4 regions of the Lysinibacillus sp. FSL M8-0337 genome follow, and region 2 is predicted to be linked to each of the others. Evidence: riboswitches for the same ligand, from Rfam matches in the RefSeq annotation. Region 2 holds a riboswitch; each other region holds the start of a gene.
The links. Region 2 has a riboswitch for S-adenosylmethionine ahead of MKY08_RS19690 (bifunctional homocysteine S-methyltransferase/methylenetetrahydrofolate reductase). Riboswitches for the same ligand answer to the same signal wherever they lie in the genome.

Region 1: it holds a riboswitch for S-adenosylmethionine, as region 2 does, so the genes downstream of both, metA (homoserine O-succinyltransferase) here and MKY08_RS19690 (bifunctional homocysteine S-methyltransferase/methylenetetrahydrofolate reductase) in region 2, are expected to answer to the same signal.
Region 3: it holds a riboswitch for S-adenosylmethionine, as region 2 does, so the genes downstream of both, MKY08_RS01665 (O-acetylhomoserine aminocarboxypropyltransferase/cysteine synthase family protein) here and MKY08_RS19690 (bifunctional homocysteine S-methyltransferase/methylenetetrahydrofolate reductase) in region 2, are expected to answer to the same signal.
Region 4: it holds a riboswitch for S-adenosylmethionine, as region 2 does, so the genes downstream of both, MKY08_RS20895 (cyclase family protein) here and MKY08_RS19690 (bifunctional homocysteine S-methyltransferase/methylenetetrahydrofolate reductase) in region 2, are expected to answer to the same signal.

Annotation. Positions count from the first base shown of each region.
Region 1 is NZ_CP151996.1:2,155,520-2,159,738, reverse strand. It holds gene MKY08_RS10245 (hypothetical protein) at 1-216, shown strand, start outside; gene MKY08_RS10240 (endospore germination permease) at 241-1,377, shown strand; gene metA (homoserine O-succinyltransferase) at 1,451-2,386, opposite strand; SAM riboswitch class I at 2,488-2,597, opposite strand; gene MKY08_RS10230 (nucleotide excision repair endonuclease) at 2,841-3,212, shown strand; gene panF (sodium/pantothenate symporter) at 3,303-4,219, opposite strand, start outside.
Region 2 is NZ_CP151996.1:4,046,957-4,051,175, forward strand. It holds gene metH (methionine synthase) at 1-357, opposite strand, end outside; gene MKY08_RS19690 (bifunctional homocysteine S-methyltransferase/methylenetetrahydrofolate reductase) at 350-2,197, opposite strand; SAM riboswitch class I at 2,288-2,387, opposite strand; gene MKY08_RS19695 (protoporphyrinogen oxidase) at 2,513-3,901, opposite strand; gene MKY08_RS19700 (globin-coupled sensor protein) at 4,046-4,219, opposite strand, start outside.
Region 3 is NZ_CP151996.1:346,553-350,771, reverse strand. It holds gene MKY08_RS01675 (homoserine dehydrogenase) at 1-83, opposite strand, end outside; gene MKY08_RS01670 (hypothetical protein) at 493-879, opposite strand; gene MKY08_RS01665 (O-acetylhomoserine aminocarboxypropyltransferase/cysteine synthase family protein) at 1,277-2,578, opposite strand; SAM riboswitch class I at 2,692-2,805, opposite strand; gene MKY08_RS01660 (glycerol-3-phosphate acyltransferase) at 2,961-3,590, shown strand; gene MKY08_RS01655 (acetyl-CoA hydrolase/transferase family protein) at 3,651-4,219, opposite strand, start outside.
Region 4 is NZ_CP151996.1:4,287,839-4,292,057, reverse strand. It holds gene MKY08_RS20900 (Cof-type HAD-IIB family hydrolase) at 365-1,138, shown strand; gene MKY08_RS20895 (cyclase family protein) at 1,275-2,012, opposite strand; SAM riboswitch class I at 2,106-2,207, opposite strand; gene MKY08_RS20890 (DUF1540 domain-containing protein) at 2,801-2,959, shown strand; gene MKY08_RS20885 (hypothetical protein) at 3,226-3,642, opposite strand; gene MKY08_RS20880 (VOC family protein) at 3,806-4,219, shown strand, end outside.

The DNA of each region.
Region 1 (4,219 bases), 1.9 Mb from region 2:
GTCATACTTATTTCGTTGATTATTGCCTATATTATGATTCCTCCATTATTGAAAAAAGGCGAAAAAAAAACAATATTCGCCTTTTCTATTTTATTGTTTATAGGCGCAACATTAAATATCGCCATTGGTTTAAAAATAAATATCCCTAGCCCATTCAATTTCATTACGTTTATCTTTACACCTATTAGAAAAATATTATTATCATTTTTTCAATAAGAATGACAGAAAGGGTAGTGCATCATGGAAAAACAATTACTTAGTGCAAGACAATTCACAATCATTACCTTTCTCCATTCTATTGGGACGGCCATATTAATTGTGCCAGCGAGCATTACGAAGCAGCTTCATCAAGATGCATGGATTGGCGCAACTATTGGCGTCTTATTAAGCTTTTTAATCGTAAAATTGTATACAAGCCTTGGAAATCAAACACCGCATCTCACGTTTGTTGAAGCAAATGGAAAAATTTTAGGTAAATTTCTTGGAACTTTGACCTCTCTAGGGTTTATCACTCTCGCATTTTTTTCGGCTAGTGAATTATTATACTTTATTGGCATCTTTATGCAAACAGAAGTAATGCCCGAGACACCTACTTTGTCCTTTGCTGTATTATTTACCATTATTCTTGTTTTTGCATCGTTTCTAGGCATTGAAGTGTTTGCACGGTCTGCAGAAATACTATTTCCCATATTTTTATTTATATTTCTTGTATTTCTTGTTTGTATTTCGCCACAAATTAATATCGAAAATATTCAACCCGTTTTTGAAACAAAGACACCATCATTAATTACGGGTATCCTTAAATTTATGAGTATTTTTTCATTCCCGCTCGTTATGTTACTTATGATTTTCCCCTCTGCTGTCAATATCTCGAAAGCCGCACAAAAGGGATTTTATTTCGGCACGATTTGCGGAGGAATTGTCTTAATAATCATTATAGCCCTATCAACACTCGTTATTGGCCCAACGAATACTTCCATTGAGACATTTCCTAGCTATGCACTGGCTCAACGGATTTCTATAGGCAATTTTTTTCAACGTGTTGAAGTTGTTATGGCTGTCATGTGGATTATCTCCATCTATATTCGAACTTTTCTCTATTTTTATGCATCTGCAATAGGTATAGCACAAATACTAAATATTAAAGATCCCCGACCATTGATTTTGCCATTAGGAATGTGCATGATTGCGCTGTCTCAAATTGTTCATCCGAATATTGTGCATTCTAATAATTACAATCAAAAAATTTGGCCGCTGTATTCAGGCTTATTCACTGTCTTGTTAGCCCTATTATTACTAGTCATTGCAAAAATGCGAAAGATTAAAGGCAAAACAGCAACTGACCAAAATACATTAAACTCAAGTGAAACACCGTAAAAAAAATCCAATTTCTCTCTATTGAGAAATTGGATTTTTTAGATCTTCACAAAAGCAAATGGTAAACAACCAATTAGATATGGTATTCAATTTCATCAACAAAATCCCATTCATACGGCGTTTCTTGATAAACATAGTAGTTTAGCCAGTTGGAGAATAATAAATGGGTATGTGCTCGCCATGTATTAATAGGTTCTTTAGATGGGTCATCATGCGGGAAATAGTTAACAGGCACTGCAATATCAATTCCTTTTGCCACATCGCGACTGTATTCATCGGCTAATGTTGTCGCATCGTATTCTAAATGTCCAGTAATCATAATATTTTTATTATCTTTTGATTGCACGATAAAAACGCCTGCATCTTCTGAATAAGATAGTAACCGTAATTCCGGGTGATTGCGTACTTCATCGATTGAAACAGAAGTGTACCTAGAATGTGGTGCTGTAAATAAATCACTAAATCCTCTTACTAAATCGACCGTTAAATCCGTAATCACATGTGAATATACACCCGAACACTTTTCTGGTAATTCAAATTTTCCGATTCCATAATGATGATATAAGGCAGCCTGTGCACCCCAACAGATATGCAAGACAGACGTGACATTCTTAGCAGACCAATCCATTATCTCCGAGATTTCTTCCCAATAATTCACTTCTTCAAATGCCATTTTTTCCACTGGTGCACCCGTAATGATCATCCCGTCAAAGCGACGATGACGTATCTCATTAAATGTTGAATAAAAGAGTTGTAAATGCGATTTACTAACATTTTTAGACTCGTGTGTTGCTGTATTTAAAAATGTTATATTGACTTGTAACGGCGTATTACCAAGTAATCGAAGTAATTGTAATTCTGTTTTCTCTTTTTCCGGCATTAAATTAAATATTAAAATATTTAACGGACGAATTTGTTGTGTTTTGGCACGGTCTTCTTCCATGACGAATATTTTTTCCTCACGTAAATGTTCTCCAGCTGGTAAGTTTTTCGGAATATTAATTGGCATATTGTAGTCCCCTTTTCTTTTATTTTTTTCTCTCTATGTAAAATTAAAAAATCCCCCTCATTCCATAAGAGCAAGAATGAGAAGGATAATTATCACGTTCACTCTTATCTCTCAAAGGAAAAATCCTTTGGTGGAATTAGCACCTTTCTAACAATGTTAGAGGTTGCTGAAGCGTCATAGGGCCAAATCCCTCAGCTTCTCTTGATAAGATTATTCAATTAAAAAGAATTGTATCATGAACAATTAAGAATTTCAATAATACATAGAATATTTTGTATTTAAACGAATGGAAGCTTATGAATTGTTAAACACTACTATCAAGTTATATTTTTGTCAGCCAGTGCCAATTCCAAAAGGCATATACGAAAATTAATGGAACCAATAAATCGTAATGGCAATCATAGAGGTATTATGTTAACATATACCTTTAGTAACAGAGAGGAACGTGAATATTTTGATTAAAATTGAACTCCCAAAACCAGACTTAGTAATCCGTCAACGTGAGCAAGTATTAAAACCAGGGGATGTAGAAATTACGCCTTTTCACGGTTTTATTGATTTCCATAAAATCACTCGCGAAAAAGGTGGCATTTTCTTATTTTATAACGAAAAAAATGAACTATTATTTGTAGGGAAAGCACGTAAAATTCGCCAACGTATTAAAAAGCATTTTGAAGATAATGTATCACCAATGAAAAAATACCGTGATGAAATTTTCAAAATCGAAGTGTATGAAATTGATGATCCAATGGAACGTGAAATTTACGAAACATATGCGATTAACACATTCCGTGCAAAATATAATCTAGATAAAGTATTTTATTAAGATTCAAACCGTTAGCACATGCTAACGGTTTTTCTATACTATAGCGGCAAAATGAAAAACCCCAAGCGTTGTCACTCGAGGTTTTCATCATTAGATAAATAGTTTTTCATCTTTAAATTTATGAGCTGTTAGCCAACTGACGATAACAAAGATAATCAATGAAGCTACGATAGGGATAGTCACCGTATGCATACCAAATATCGTCGGATAAAAGCGATCAATCATAATATATAACGTCATGCCCGTAATCATGGACGCAATCGCCCCGTATTTATTGGCCTTTTGCCAATACAACCCTAGGACAACTGACCAAATAAAGACCGCTTCTAAGCCGCCAAATGCAAATAAATTGAGCCAAACTAGTAAATCTGGCGGATTTAACGCAAATACAACGACTGCTAAACCAATCACTGTTGTTACCACGAAGCTAGCACGCTTGATTTCTCTATCATTGGCAGTGGGCTTGATATAATTCAAATAAATATCCTTTACCACTGTTGAACTAACTAGCATCAGCAACGCATTCACGGTAGACATCGTCGCTGCCATCGGTGCTGCTAACACAATGCCCGCTAAAAACGGCGGCAACACTTTTAACGTAAGCAACGGCATTACCTTATCGCCAATTTCAATGCCAGGGATTACTGGACGGGCTAATACACCAATCAAGTGCATCCCGAACATAATTGTCCCAATAGCAATTGTGCCAATAATTATCGCTAAATGCATGCTTTTGGAATCTTTATAGCTCATGGCGCGGACGGCTATTTGAGGGAGCCCTACCACACCAATGCCGATTAAAATCCAAAATGTTGAGACGTACAATGGTGTCAGTTCCCCTTCAGCACCAAATGGTGACACTAGGTTTGGATTTTCTGCAACAAGGGACGTCATAATTTGGTCGATGCCACCACCGGCAACGATTGTCCCAATCAGTAAAATTACAGTACCAATCACCATAATGGAACCTTGAACCGTATCCGTTAACGCTACAGCACGGAATCCTC
Region 2 (4,219 bases):
CGCAACGAAACGTGGCCATTCTGGAGTAGAAAACTCATCTACTACTTTGCGTGCAATTTCCACAGCACGTTTATTAATCTCTTCTGCCTTAGCCCCAAGATTATATTCGTTTAATACGAGAGGTGTACCGCCAAACGTATTTGTACAAATGATATCCGCACCAGCTTCTAAATATTTTCGATGAACCTTTTCAAGCACATCGGGTCTCGTTAATACAAGATTCTCGTTACAACCATCAAGCTCCTCACCACCAAAATCTTCTGCTGATAAGTTTTCATTTTGAAGCATTGTACCCATTGCGCCATCCAGAATTAAAATTCGTTTCTCTAGTTGCTCTTCAATCAAGTGCTTAGCCATCTATACTTACTCCTTTTTTCTGTTCATCCAATTGTCCGATAAATTTCATTAATTCAAGCGTCATATCATAGCGTAAAAACGGTGTAATTAAATAAATACCATTGAAATATTCTGCCGCTACTTCTACTAACTCTTTGGCAATTGCAATCCCTTCTAATGTTGAACGTTCTTTATCTTCACCACACGCCTTCATACGTGATAGTGCATCGTCTGATAATTTAATCCCTGGTACTTCATGGTGTAAAAACTCGGCGCTCTTATAGCTCGTTACTGGCATAATACCGATATAAATTGGAGCATCTAAATGCTTTGTTGCCTCATAAATTTCTACAATTTTCTCTTTTGTATAAACAGGTTGTGAAATAAAGTAATCTGCACCATGTTCGATTTTTTTCTCTAAGCGAGCTACTGCCCGATCTAATACACGAACATTCGGGTTAAATGCTGCCGCAACAGAAAAGTTTGCTTTCTTACGAAGTGGCTTACCAGAAAATGATATCCCCTCATTTAACTGTTTAATTAATTGAATAAGCTCCATGGATGAAACATCATAAACACTTGTGGCACCTGGGAAGTCTCCTACCTTTGTGGGATCTCCAGTAACCGCTAAAACATCATGAATGCCAAGTGCATTTAACCCCATTAAATGGGACTGTAGGCCAATTAAGTTACGGTCACGGCACGTAATATGCGTCAACGGTCGTACACCATGTGTTTCCTTTAATAGCGCACCCATAGCGACATTACTAATGCGGGGAGATGCAAGCGAATTATCAGCCATCATCACGACATCTGCGCCTGCGTCGTATAATTTTTTTGCCCCTTGAATAAAACCATCAATTTCTAGATGTCTCGGAGTATCTAACTCTACGATAACCGAGCGTTCGCGCTTCACCTTTTCATGTAGCGGTTCATATGTCGCAGGTTCCGCTTCCCGTACAATCTCTACTTTTTCAGGTTTCGTATACTTTGCTTCAACAGGCGTTAACTCTTCTAAATATTTCTTCGCAGCTGCTATATGCTTAGGTGTTGTACCACAACATCCACCGATTAAACGAACACCTTGGTCACGCAATGCAACTGCTGCACGTCCAAAATAATCAGCTTCTGACTCATACACGACACGCCCATCCTCTAAATCTAGTAGCGACGCATTTGGATATGCTGACATAAATGCTTTATCAGGAATCTCCACACCTTCAAATGCTTGAATTGTATGATGGGGACCTAAACGGCAATTGACGCCTACTACATCTGCACCAAGAGCTTGTAACTCATGTAATGCTTGATTTAACGTCATTCCATTTTGCAACACACCCGGCTCATGCATGGATACTTGTGCAATAATTGGTAGCTCTGTTTTACCACGTAACATTTTTAATGTTGCACTTAACTCTTCAAAATCATAATACGTTTCAAGTAAAAGACCATCAGGATTGCCTGCAAGTAACACATTTGCTTGTTCTTCAACAGTCAATAATATTTCCTCTAATGTAGCATCACTTTTACGAATGCCACGGATGCCCCCAATTGTCCCTAAAACAAATTGCCCGCCATCAGCTGCCGCTCGTTTTGCAATCGTGATTGCCGCTTCATTAAATTGTTGAACCCGTGATTCTAAGCCGTAACGTGCTAATTTAATCGCATTTGCACCGTAAGTATTGGTCTGAATGACATCTGCACCAGCAGCTATATATTCTCTATGAATTTTTTCAATTAACTCCGGTCTCTGTACATTCATTTCCTCATGACAGTACTCTAAGCCGTAGCCATATAATACAGTACCAATGGCTCCATCCGCGGTAAGCACATGTGTTTTTAACTTTTCTAGCAATCCCATAAATCGTAGCCCTCTCTTTCCTTGTATCCAAAATATAAAAAGCCTTCTTTTACAAAAAAGAAGGCTTTAACGAATCGCAATTGTTGTTCCTTCTCATCTTCGACCAAAAAGGTCTTCTGGATTTAGCACCTGACATAAGTTGGTTGCTGAAGCTTCATAGGGCCAGTCCCTCTGCTTCTCTTGATAAGAATGTAGTATGAATTTTTCAAATAATTAAAAGAATCATATCGTTTACAGACGATAGAGTCAAGACTATTTCACTTAACAAAGGAGATTTCTCCCGAAAAAAATATTATTTTAGTTTTAACTTCACTGTTATTCTAGTTTTTCCGCAAGCGCTTCGCCTATTTTTTTACCATTTTGAATACAAGCACCAATACCTACCCCGAAATATGAGCAACCTGCTATCGATAAGTTGGGATACCGTTCTGCAAGCTCCGCTGTTAAGCCTTTCAACGCCTCATGATGTGCCAAATCGTATTTTGGCATTTGATCGATCCACTTGGCTACATTTACAACCATTGGTTTTTCATCAATGCCTAAGCTTTTCTTTACATCCTCTAATGCTACAGCTGTCAATTCTTCATCTGTCATCATACGTAATGTTTCGTATGCAGGGTTAATGCTTTTATAAAAGAGGCGCACAAGCAATTTACTATTAGCAGATGTATGTTTCCATTTTCGGCTTGTCCATGTTGCGGCATTGCATTGTACATTCGAGTTATGTGACACAATAAAGCCTGTCCCATCTGCTGGTAGCACTGCATCCGGTACATCAAAGCCTAAGTATATGGTGATGGCAGAGGCTGTAGTAAATTCTTTAAAATAGCGATTCAAAGATGGGTCCTGTAATAAGCTCTGTACGGCTTCATTTGGCAGTGCTAATACTACGTGCTCAGCCTCAAACTTCCTCCCATCTGCTAATGTGATTGTATAATGTTTTTCCTGTTTTTTTACATTGGTTGTTGCTACGCCTTTAATAATTTCTACATTTGTTAACGTTTCTTCAAGACGATTGATAAGTGACGATAAGCCCTGTTTAAACGAAATAAACTTTTTGTTGGAAGCTTTCACGAATTGTTCGCGATTTGCCTCAAAACCTTTAATAATACTACCGTACTCATTTTTATAGTCGATTATGTACGGTAAGGTAGAAGCTATCGACAGTTGATGGAGGTCACCCGAGTATACCCCAGCTAATACTGGTGCAATTTGATTTTGTACAAGTTCTTCCCCTAAGTAATATGTTAAAAACTCACCGATTGAGCTGTCCTTAGTAAAGCTTTTATTCGGCATTGTTAAATCTTGCAATGCTATTTGTTTACCAGCTTCTGATACTAGCGTACTTGCTTCAAGAGACGCTAAACTCATTGGAATACCGAATGTTGAATCAGCGGGTATTGCATGTAATTCGTCGTTTGTATAGATATAAGATATCCCTGTTTCGTTGTACACTAGCTCCTGTTCAAAATTAAGCTCCTGCACCAGCTCCATGACCCCTTTATGACGAGCCACAATTGAGTCAGCACCCGTTTCCATAATGAAGCCTTGCTCATAAGCGGAATGTAACTTACCGCCTAAGTATGGATTTTTCTCAACAAGCACTAGTTTGACATCTATGTTTTTCTGCAATACTTGGCGCTGTAAATAATGCATCGTACATAAACCAGTAATGCCGCCACCTAATACAACTATTGTTTTCATGAAGTATCGCCCCTAATTCGTTATTTCTCTCCTTATTAGTATAAACTTTTTTCACAAACAATTACGTTCAACCCATTACAAATTTAGCAACACTATAAAGTGTCAGGCACTCAAACAATTTCAAATTGTTTGAGTGCCTGACACCTAGTTTAAGTTTTGTGCGACATTTGCTAATTTGTCAGCTGAATTTGTTACCTCATTAAATGCTTGCCCAAGCTCATGAAGGACCTGAACAACGGCCTGAACCTCTTTTTCCATAAGGTCATTTTGACACTTAGCTTCTGTCATCGCATCTAATATTTTGTTAAACTGTCCTTC
Region 3 (4,219 bases), 850 kb from region 2:
TCTTCACGCTTTTCATTTAAAATATGATAAATTCCTTGACCTACAGTTCCAAATCCTAAGATCGCTGCCTTTATAGTTGCCATACTTGATTCCCTCCAACGTACATTTCTCCAGTTTTCTCTCTATATAAAGTTTGTGCCTACAAGCACATATTCAAATAATTCAAAATTTAACCTAAAGAAAATTGTAACGCAAATAAATCCATTGCACAAGAAAAATCTTTCTAGGATGGACATTTGTTTTCTCTAGGCGTGCAAAAGAAATCGGTTTCATTGCCTTTATTATACGTTTTTTTAATAAATCTATAATTTTTGAACAAATATTGACGATTCTTTTATAAAAAAAAATGCCTTTCTTCTATTATATATGTACGAAGATACTACTTATAGAATGGCTGTCTTGAAAAGTCGAAACAAATTCAAAAAAACTTAGCACAACAAAAAGCTCATTCCCTATAGCAGTAGAGAATGAGCTAAAAAATATAAGGGAAAGTTAACTTGCTAGTAAAAATAATCGATAACGATATTGTGCTAAAGCTGATTGTACTAGTTTGATTTCTTCCTGTGTAAAGTTCGGTATGGCATATGTGCGCTCGATTAGTTGAAATGACCCGTATTGTAAGTAATACTCTGTCGCAGGTAGCGTAATATGGTTTGTACCATGAACTTTATACTCTTCAAAAACTTCTTTTACTGTATAGCCTTCTTCTTTAGCATATACGATTTCTTCAAAAGCACTATGTCCAAAAGTTTGTTGCCATTTTGATTCAACTGTCGAAAGTAAGTATTGAATGGCCATATTATTTACAAAATGATGGCTTTCATTTAATTCATATATAAGATAAGCAGTTACATTTTGTGCACGATAAATATTTCCCATTGTTAACACTCCTTTTTCGATCAGTTATGGAAAGCGAGAGTAGCTACTGGCTAGGTAGCTACCCCCTTTCATATATATATTCAAAAGTGGGGGAGCACTTATGAAAACAAATTAGCTGTTTTCGCCTAATGAATGGCGGTGAAAGTTTAGTAACATCATCACTTTGTTCAAGGTTGGTAGCCTTTCGAACGTTTTACTTAATCCCTAGTATACAGCATGGTTTTAACCAAGTCAACAATGCTTATAAAATTACTAGGTATTATTTATAAAAAATTTCAGAAAACTCACCGAATGAGGTAAGGATGAATGTCGCAACGTTATACGCATTACCAAATGAGGCATTTCGAATGAGAAAATACGTAAACGCTACAACATAAATCATTGGCTATCTTAATAGTTATGCTTCTACTTTTTGTTCAGTTGTTGTTACTTGTGCAATAGCTTGTTCTAAATCTGCAATAATATCCTCAATTGCCTCTAAACCAATTGATAAGCGAATGAGCGACTCGGAAACACCAGTTTGGATTAATTCCTCAGCAGATAATTGTTGATGAGTTGTAGACGCTGGGTGAATAATTAGTGATTTTGCATCGCCTACATTTGCTACGTGTGAAAATAATTTTACGCTGTCTATTAATTGACGGCCTGCTTCTCGTCCACCTTTAATGCCAAATGTAAGCACTGAACCGAAGCCATTTTTCAAATATTTCTTCGCTAAATCATGTGTAGCAAAATCTTCTAATCCATTATAGTTTACATACTCCACAGATGGGTGGTTACGTAAATATTCTGCAACTGCTAAGGCATTTTCATTATGTTTAGGAATTCGCAAATGGAGCGTTTCTAAACCTTGTAATAAGTTAAATGCAGCATCTGCACTTAATGTTGGTCCAAAATCACGTAGTAATTGCACGCGCAGTTTTGTGGCAAATGCAGCCGCTGCAGTATCAATACCGTATCGTAATCCGTGATAAGATGCGTCAGGTTCTGTAAATCCTGGGAATCTACCTTGAGTCCAATCAAATTTCCCTGCATCCACAACTACACCGCCTAAAGTTGTACCGTGTCCGCCAATCCATTTTGTCGCTGAGTGAACGACGATATCTGCACCGAAGTCGATTGGTGTTGAGCCATATGGTGAAGCAAAAGTGCTATCAATAATTAAAGGTAAACCGTTGTCATGTGCAATTGTAGCTACTGCCTCTACATCTAGCACTTTTAAGCTTGGGTTTCCGTAAATTTCAGCGAACACTGCTTTTGTCTTTTCATTAATGGCAGATCGGAAATTCTCAGGATTTGTTTCATCTACGAAAATTGTTTTAATACCGTAGTTTGGTAGTGTATTTGCTAATAAGTTATATGTTCCTCCGTATAAAGAACTTGCTGCTACGATTTCATCCCCTGCTCCTGCAAGATTTAAAATTGAAAATGCGATAGCTGCTGCACCTGATGAAAGTGCTACTGCTGCTGTACCGCCCTCCAATAAAGCGACGCGTTTTTCAAAAACATCTACAGTTGGATTTGTAATACGTGTATAAATATTGCCCGCTTCTTCTAAAGCGAAAAGACGTTGCGCATGAGCAGTGTCTTTAAATACGAAAGCTGTTGAACGGTACACCGGTACAGTTCGGGAGCCTGTCACTGGGTCTGGCTCTTGGCCACCGTGTAATAGTAAAGTTTCTGGTTTAAAATTCGACATGTTTTCTTCCTCCTAAATGGGTTTTACGATGGTACCGGAGATGAGGAGGATTTATGTGAGAAAACAAAAACCCCCTTCAGTTAAGAAGAGGGTTGCGGTTGCAAGTTTTCCTCCCCTTATCTGCCAGATCCAAGTAAGAATCTGTAGGAATTAGCACCTTAGCAAGTTCGTCACTCACTGGTTGCCGGGCATCATAGGGCCTATCCCTCCGCCGCTCTTGATAAGAGTATGTGATTCAATTTCCATCGTTGTTACACAGTATAAACATAGACTTTTTTTCTGTCAACAGTAAAATTTATTTTTTTCTGAAACTTCTGTCTGCTCCTTTACGTAATAAGAACACATACACTATATAAAAATATAGTTTGAAAGGAGTATTTTTATGGTAAAAGCCATGATTATTTTTATTATTATTGGTTATCTAATCGGCTGTATTCATGGCTCTAAAGTGGCACAGTTTCTTTCTGGAGTAGATTTAAAAAAGACTGGCCATGGCAATGCGGGTGCCTCAAACGCAACGCTTTCTCTTGGATGGAAATACGGCATATTAGTAGCACTTATAGATATAGGTAAAGGAGTTGCTGCCGTGCTATGCGCACTTTACTACTTTTCCTCCAATGCTTCACAATTTACTGAAGTACAAATGTGGTTATTAACCTATGCAATAGCTGCTAGTGTAATACTAGGTCATAACTTCCCGTTCCATATGGGCTTCAAAGGCGGGAAAGGAACTGCATCAATCATAGGCATATTGCTCGCTATTGATTGGAAAATTGCATTATTTGCACTTATGTTATTTGTCATTTTATCTTTAACAACAAATTATTTAATCATTGGTGTGCTTGTATTTTATATTGTTTTTTGTACAGCAACTTACTTATGGATACCTGGGGTTGGACCAACAATGATTTCAATTGTTCTTTTTGGTATCGCGCTCATGTTGCATATTGAAAATATTAAACGGCTTATCCAAGGGACAGAGCCTAAAGTAACATCTGCCTTTAAAAAATAAATTTAAACAAATCAAAGCCTTGAGAGACAACAAACAAACTCTCAAGGCTTTTTTATATCATTATTTTGCAAATGATGGATCTTGCATTGTACCGTTCTTAGCTAAATTGACATGCCAAGAAAGCGCTTTTTCTAAAATATGTGGTGTATGGTGTCCGCCTGTTGCCTCGTTCGCTTCGTTAAAGTACGCCCATAATTGATCCTTATAATCTGGATGCGCACAGTTTTCAATAATACGACCTACACGCTCTTTCGGTGCTAAACCACGCAAGTCTGCAACACCTTGTTCTGTGACAATAATATCTACATCATGTTCTGTATGGTCTACATGCGAAACCATTGGTACGATACTAGAAATTTTACCGCCTTTTGCATACGATTTCGTCACAAAAATACCTAACCGGGCATTACGAGCAAAATCACCAGAACCACCAATCCCATTCATCATTCGTGTGCCAGAAACATGAGTTGAATTTACATTCCCATAAATATCTAGCTCAAGCGCTGTATTTACAGAAATTAAACCGAGTCGACGGATAATTTCCGGATGATTAGAAATTTCCTGTGGACGTAATACTAATTTATCAGCATATTTTTCAAAATTTCCATAAATACGGTTTCCTACCTCTT
Region 4 (4,219 bases), 240 kb from region 2:
TGTTTATTGATATAATCCTTTAGCATTATTAAAGTAGTGTCAAATAAATTGTTTTAATTTTATGTAAAGTGAATGTTAGTTTAAATACACTAGCAATAGTATTTATCGGTGGTATATGTGTAAAAGTTAAATAGTTACGCCTACATTGTTAAAATTACGTCAGACATACCTAGTGTGCATTTTTTTATTCATCTTTTAGTAGGTTTATTATAATACATATAGGATAATTTTACTATTCAATATTATGCTTAATATAAAGTAACTTTGTGGACATAAAAAAAGAATGCGTACGTTACGGTTATCCTATTTTGGCGTAAAATAATGGTAATCATTGATAGTTAATTTAAAAGGAGCGCATACATGTATGGACTGTAAAATCGTATTTTTTGATGTAGATGGTACTTTGATCAATTATGAGGATGGTTGTATTGAAAGTAGTACAAAGAATGCTTTACATATACTAAAAAACAAAGGGATTCGGTTAGTTGCTGCAACCGGTAGACCACTGTCTATGTGTCAGGATTTATATAAATTAGGGATTGATACATTTATTACGGCGAATGGTGCTTATGTTCGGCACGGAGACCAAATAATCTATGCCAGCCCCATCGCTCAAAACATTGTACAAAGTGTTAAGGCTTTTGCAGACGACCATCATAATAGCCTGTCATTTTTCACTGATCAATTATCGATGAATAATGTACAGCACCGTGAAACACTAAAGGCAATGAATGAGACATTGTCTTTAAGACAATATCCGCCCGTCAATGAAAATATTTTAAATGAGCAAGTTTACTTAATGTGTTTATATGTAAATGAACAGGTAGAGAAAAAGTATAGAACACAATTTCCAAATTTGAAGTTTGAAAGATGGCATCCTATGATTACGAATGTTTTACAAGAGGATGTATCAAAAGCAATTGCTGTTGAAGCTGTACTTAGCTATTTTAACTTACATCCAAAAGAGGCGATTGCTTTTGGGGATGGAGAGAATGATATGGAAATGCTAAAGCAAGTTGGATATGGTATTGCAATGGGCAATGGAAGTGTAGCCTTAAAAAATATTGCGGATGAGGTCACGATGGCATCGAATAAAGGCGGCATTGATTACACCTTGCGCAAACTACAGTTGATTTAAAAAAGAAATGTCATCTTTGCTATTGGTCATGGCGACTCTAGCGGGATAAACATGGAGAGAAAAAAGCCCCACAGGAAATGAGGGTAGTAGATATCTACATACAAGAAGGTCTGCTTTGAAGCAGACCTTTTTGTAACTAAGGCAAAATAGCAAATGAGCGTACGGGGAAACCAGATGCTTTTTCAGGCTTTGGCACAATATTGAAAATGACGGCACCCTTTGGTGGTAGTTTGTCTAAGTTTGTCATTAGCTCAATTTGGTATGTATCCTGATCCAGTACGAAGTATTCGCCATTTAACGTACCATTTTTTCGAAAATCAGCCGCTGAATCCGTATCAAACGTTTCATGACCAATGGCGCTTATATTTCTCTCTGTAAATAAAAACTTTAATGCTTCTAATCCCCATCCAGGAATATGGTTGTGACCATCCTTGTCTTTATTACTAAATAATTCTTTATCCGGCCAGCGTTTACTCCAATCAGTTCGCAGTGCCACAAATGTTCCGGATTCAATCTTTCCATATTCCGCTTCGAAGTTAAGTACATCTTGTACACTTAAAGTGAAATCGTGGTTCGATGCGGCTTCCTTGGACTTATCAATAACAATAAGTGGAAGGACAAGTTCTTTTAATGCTAATTCTTCCAAGTAGCGTGTATCTGAAACAAAGTGAATGGGTGGATCAATATGTGTACCATATTGCCCGGGAAACGTAAATTGTTGTGCAAAGAAGCCATCATCATGAGAAAACAACGTTTCAAACTTCGCATCATCAAACATAAAGAAATGTGGTGAGTTAGGTCCGAAAGTATGTGTTAAGTCAACCCATTGCTTTGATTTTAATAGTTGCAATGTTTGTAAAAGTTCATTTGTCATTTTTATTCCCCGCTTTCTCTTACTATGTGTAGTGTAAAAATAAAAAAAGAGCCCTACTTGTAGAAGAGGACTCTCGTGTAACTGAAGTCAATCTTCTCATCTTTTTGCGAATCTCGCCAATTGGAATTAGCACCATGCCTTAGACTGGTTGCTGAGACTTCATAGGGCCAATCCCTCCATCTCTCTTGATAAGAAAAATATATGAATTTTCAGAATTAGTAATACCAATTACTTTAGCATAATCAACTATAGTTTACAAGTTCTATAGGAGTACATAGGTATAAAAAATAGCAATACGGATAAGGATTGTCATACAGCGGATTTCCTCCCATCCACTTGCTAATCTCTTAGTGTATCTTATGTAGTATGATAATGTTTTGTGTTGTAGGCTTTCGTTCTTTCAAAACAGGGCATGAAGCTTATTTAAAATGATTACGTATAAAATGGGATTAAAGAAAAAATAGAATAAGTAATAGATACTTGACTCTAACTTTAGAGGTGCAGGACCACGCGGGGGTGCTTTTTTAGTTGGAACTATATAGTGAATACTTGTATGCCTTATGATAAAAAAATAATGTACTCATCAATAGTCGGTAAATATCAAATAATTTGAAATGTCAGCAAATTAATATAAATTTTATATAATAATTAATAATTCAGTAAATATATTTATTTTGAATTATTTTGAAAATTGTAGTTAAATAACCCTGATTTTTAGCTTGATTATTGAAATGTTACCTTTGATTATTTAGAATAATTTTAACTAGATTTGAGGGGGGTGTGATACGATGGCACAACAGATTCTATGTGAAGTCAATAACTGCACGTATTGGGGTTCAGGAAACAAATGTACTGCAGAGGCTATTTACGTTGTTAGTCAAAAAGGTCAGCGGGCATCCAATAGTGAAGAAACAGGATGCAAAACATTTACACCTGAAGAGCATTAAGGCCGGTAGAAGCCGGAGCGCAAGAGAAAAAGTGTTAGATTGACGACAATCAATCTAACACTTTTTTGCTTTGCGTTAATGTATGCTACGGAGGATGTTTTCAAATGTCGTAATTGGTCATATCTATTTTGTCTTTCTTGAACAATAGGGTATGTGTATTTTTTACCTTTTTCCATATATCATCCAATGAGGGATACCAACTACTCTAGTATAGTTTACGGGTTCTATAAGAATATATAGATATGAAAATAGCAAGCCTTTCTTCGTCACCAATATAGCACTAACGCTAAACTACAACACCCACCTTCTTTCAAAACGATGCGGATATTATCTGGTGTATATTTCGCTTCAAACTTCGTTGTAATTCCAGCAGAAGAAATAAGTTTTTGGACTTCATCTTGATTGGAAAGCTGTGCAGCGTTTTTAAGATCATGTGCAAATTGATCAGAGCCCTCAATTTTCTCTGTCAGTAATTGCACTTGTTGCATAATTGTTTGCATCCCTTTTGCTGATGTCTTTAATTTTATGGTATTAATAGGCGGATAAGGGCTTGTTGTCGGGGTAGGCATGGCAAGTTGTCTAGGGACATGATGGGGTGTAGGTAGGATAGACATTCCCCAATTTGGATAATGGTTATAAACATAATACGGATAAGGATTGTAATACAGCGGATTTCCTCCCATCCATTTGCTAATATCTTATGTATCTTATGTAGTTACATAACGTTTTGTGTGAGGCTGTTCTTCTTTCAAGACGGAGCATAAGGTATAGATAATGATTTGCATAAAAGGGAATTGAAAGAAAAAATAGAATAAGTAATAGATATTGAGAAAAGGGGGTTATTGCATGAATCGTTTAAATTTAATTACATTGGGTGTAAAAAGTATGGTTGAGTCGCTTGCATTTTATCGTGAAGGGCTTGGTTTTGAGGTGGTTGTCTATGGAGATGAAACAAATCCTGATGTGATTTTTTTCAATAATGGAGGAACAAAAATTTCTCTATTTCCTATAGAACGATTAGCAAAGGATATAAATGAAGAAAACCCACCAAAAATAGGCACCGACTTTACGGGCTTTACGCTTGCCTATAATGGAAAATCTAAAGAAGAAGTCGATGATATCTTTTCACTAGCAAAAAAAGCTGGAGCAAACATTGTGAAAGAGCCTGAAACGGTGTTTTGGGGAGGGTATAGTGGTTATTTCCAAGATCCCAACGGCTATTATTGGGAAGTGGCGTATGGCGATATGTGGGAATTTGAT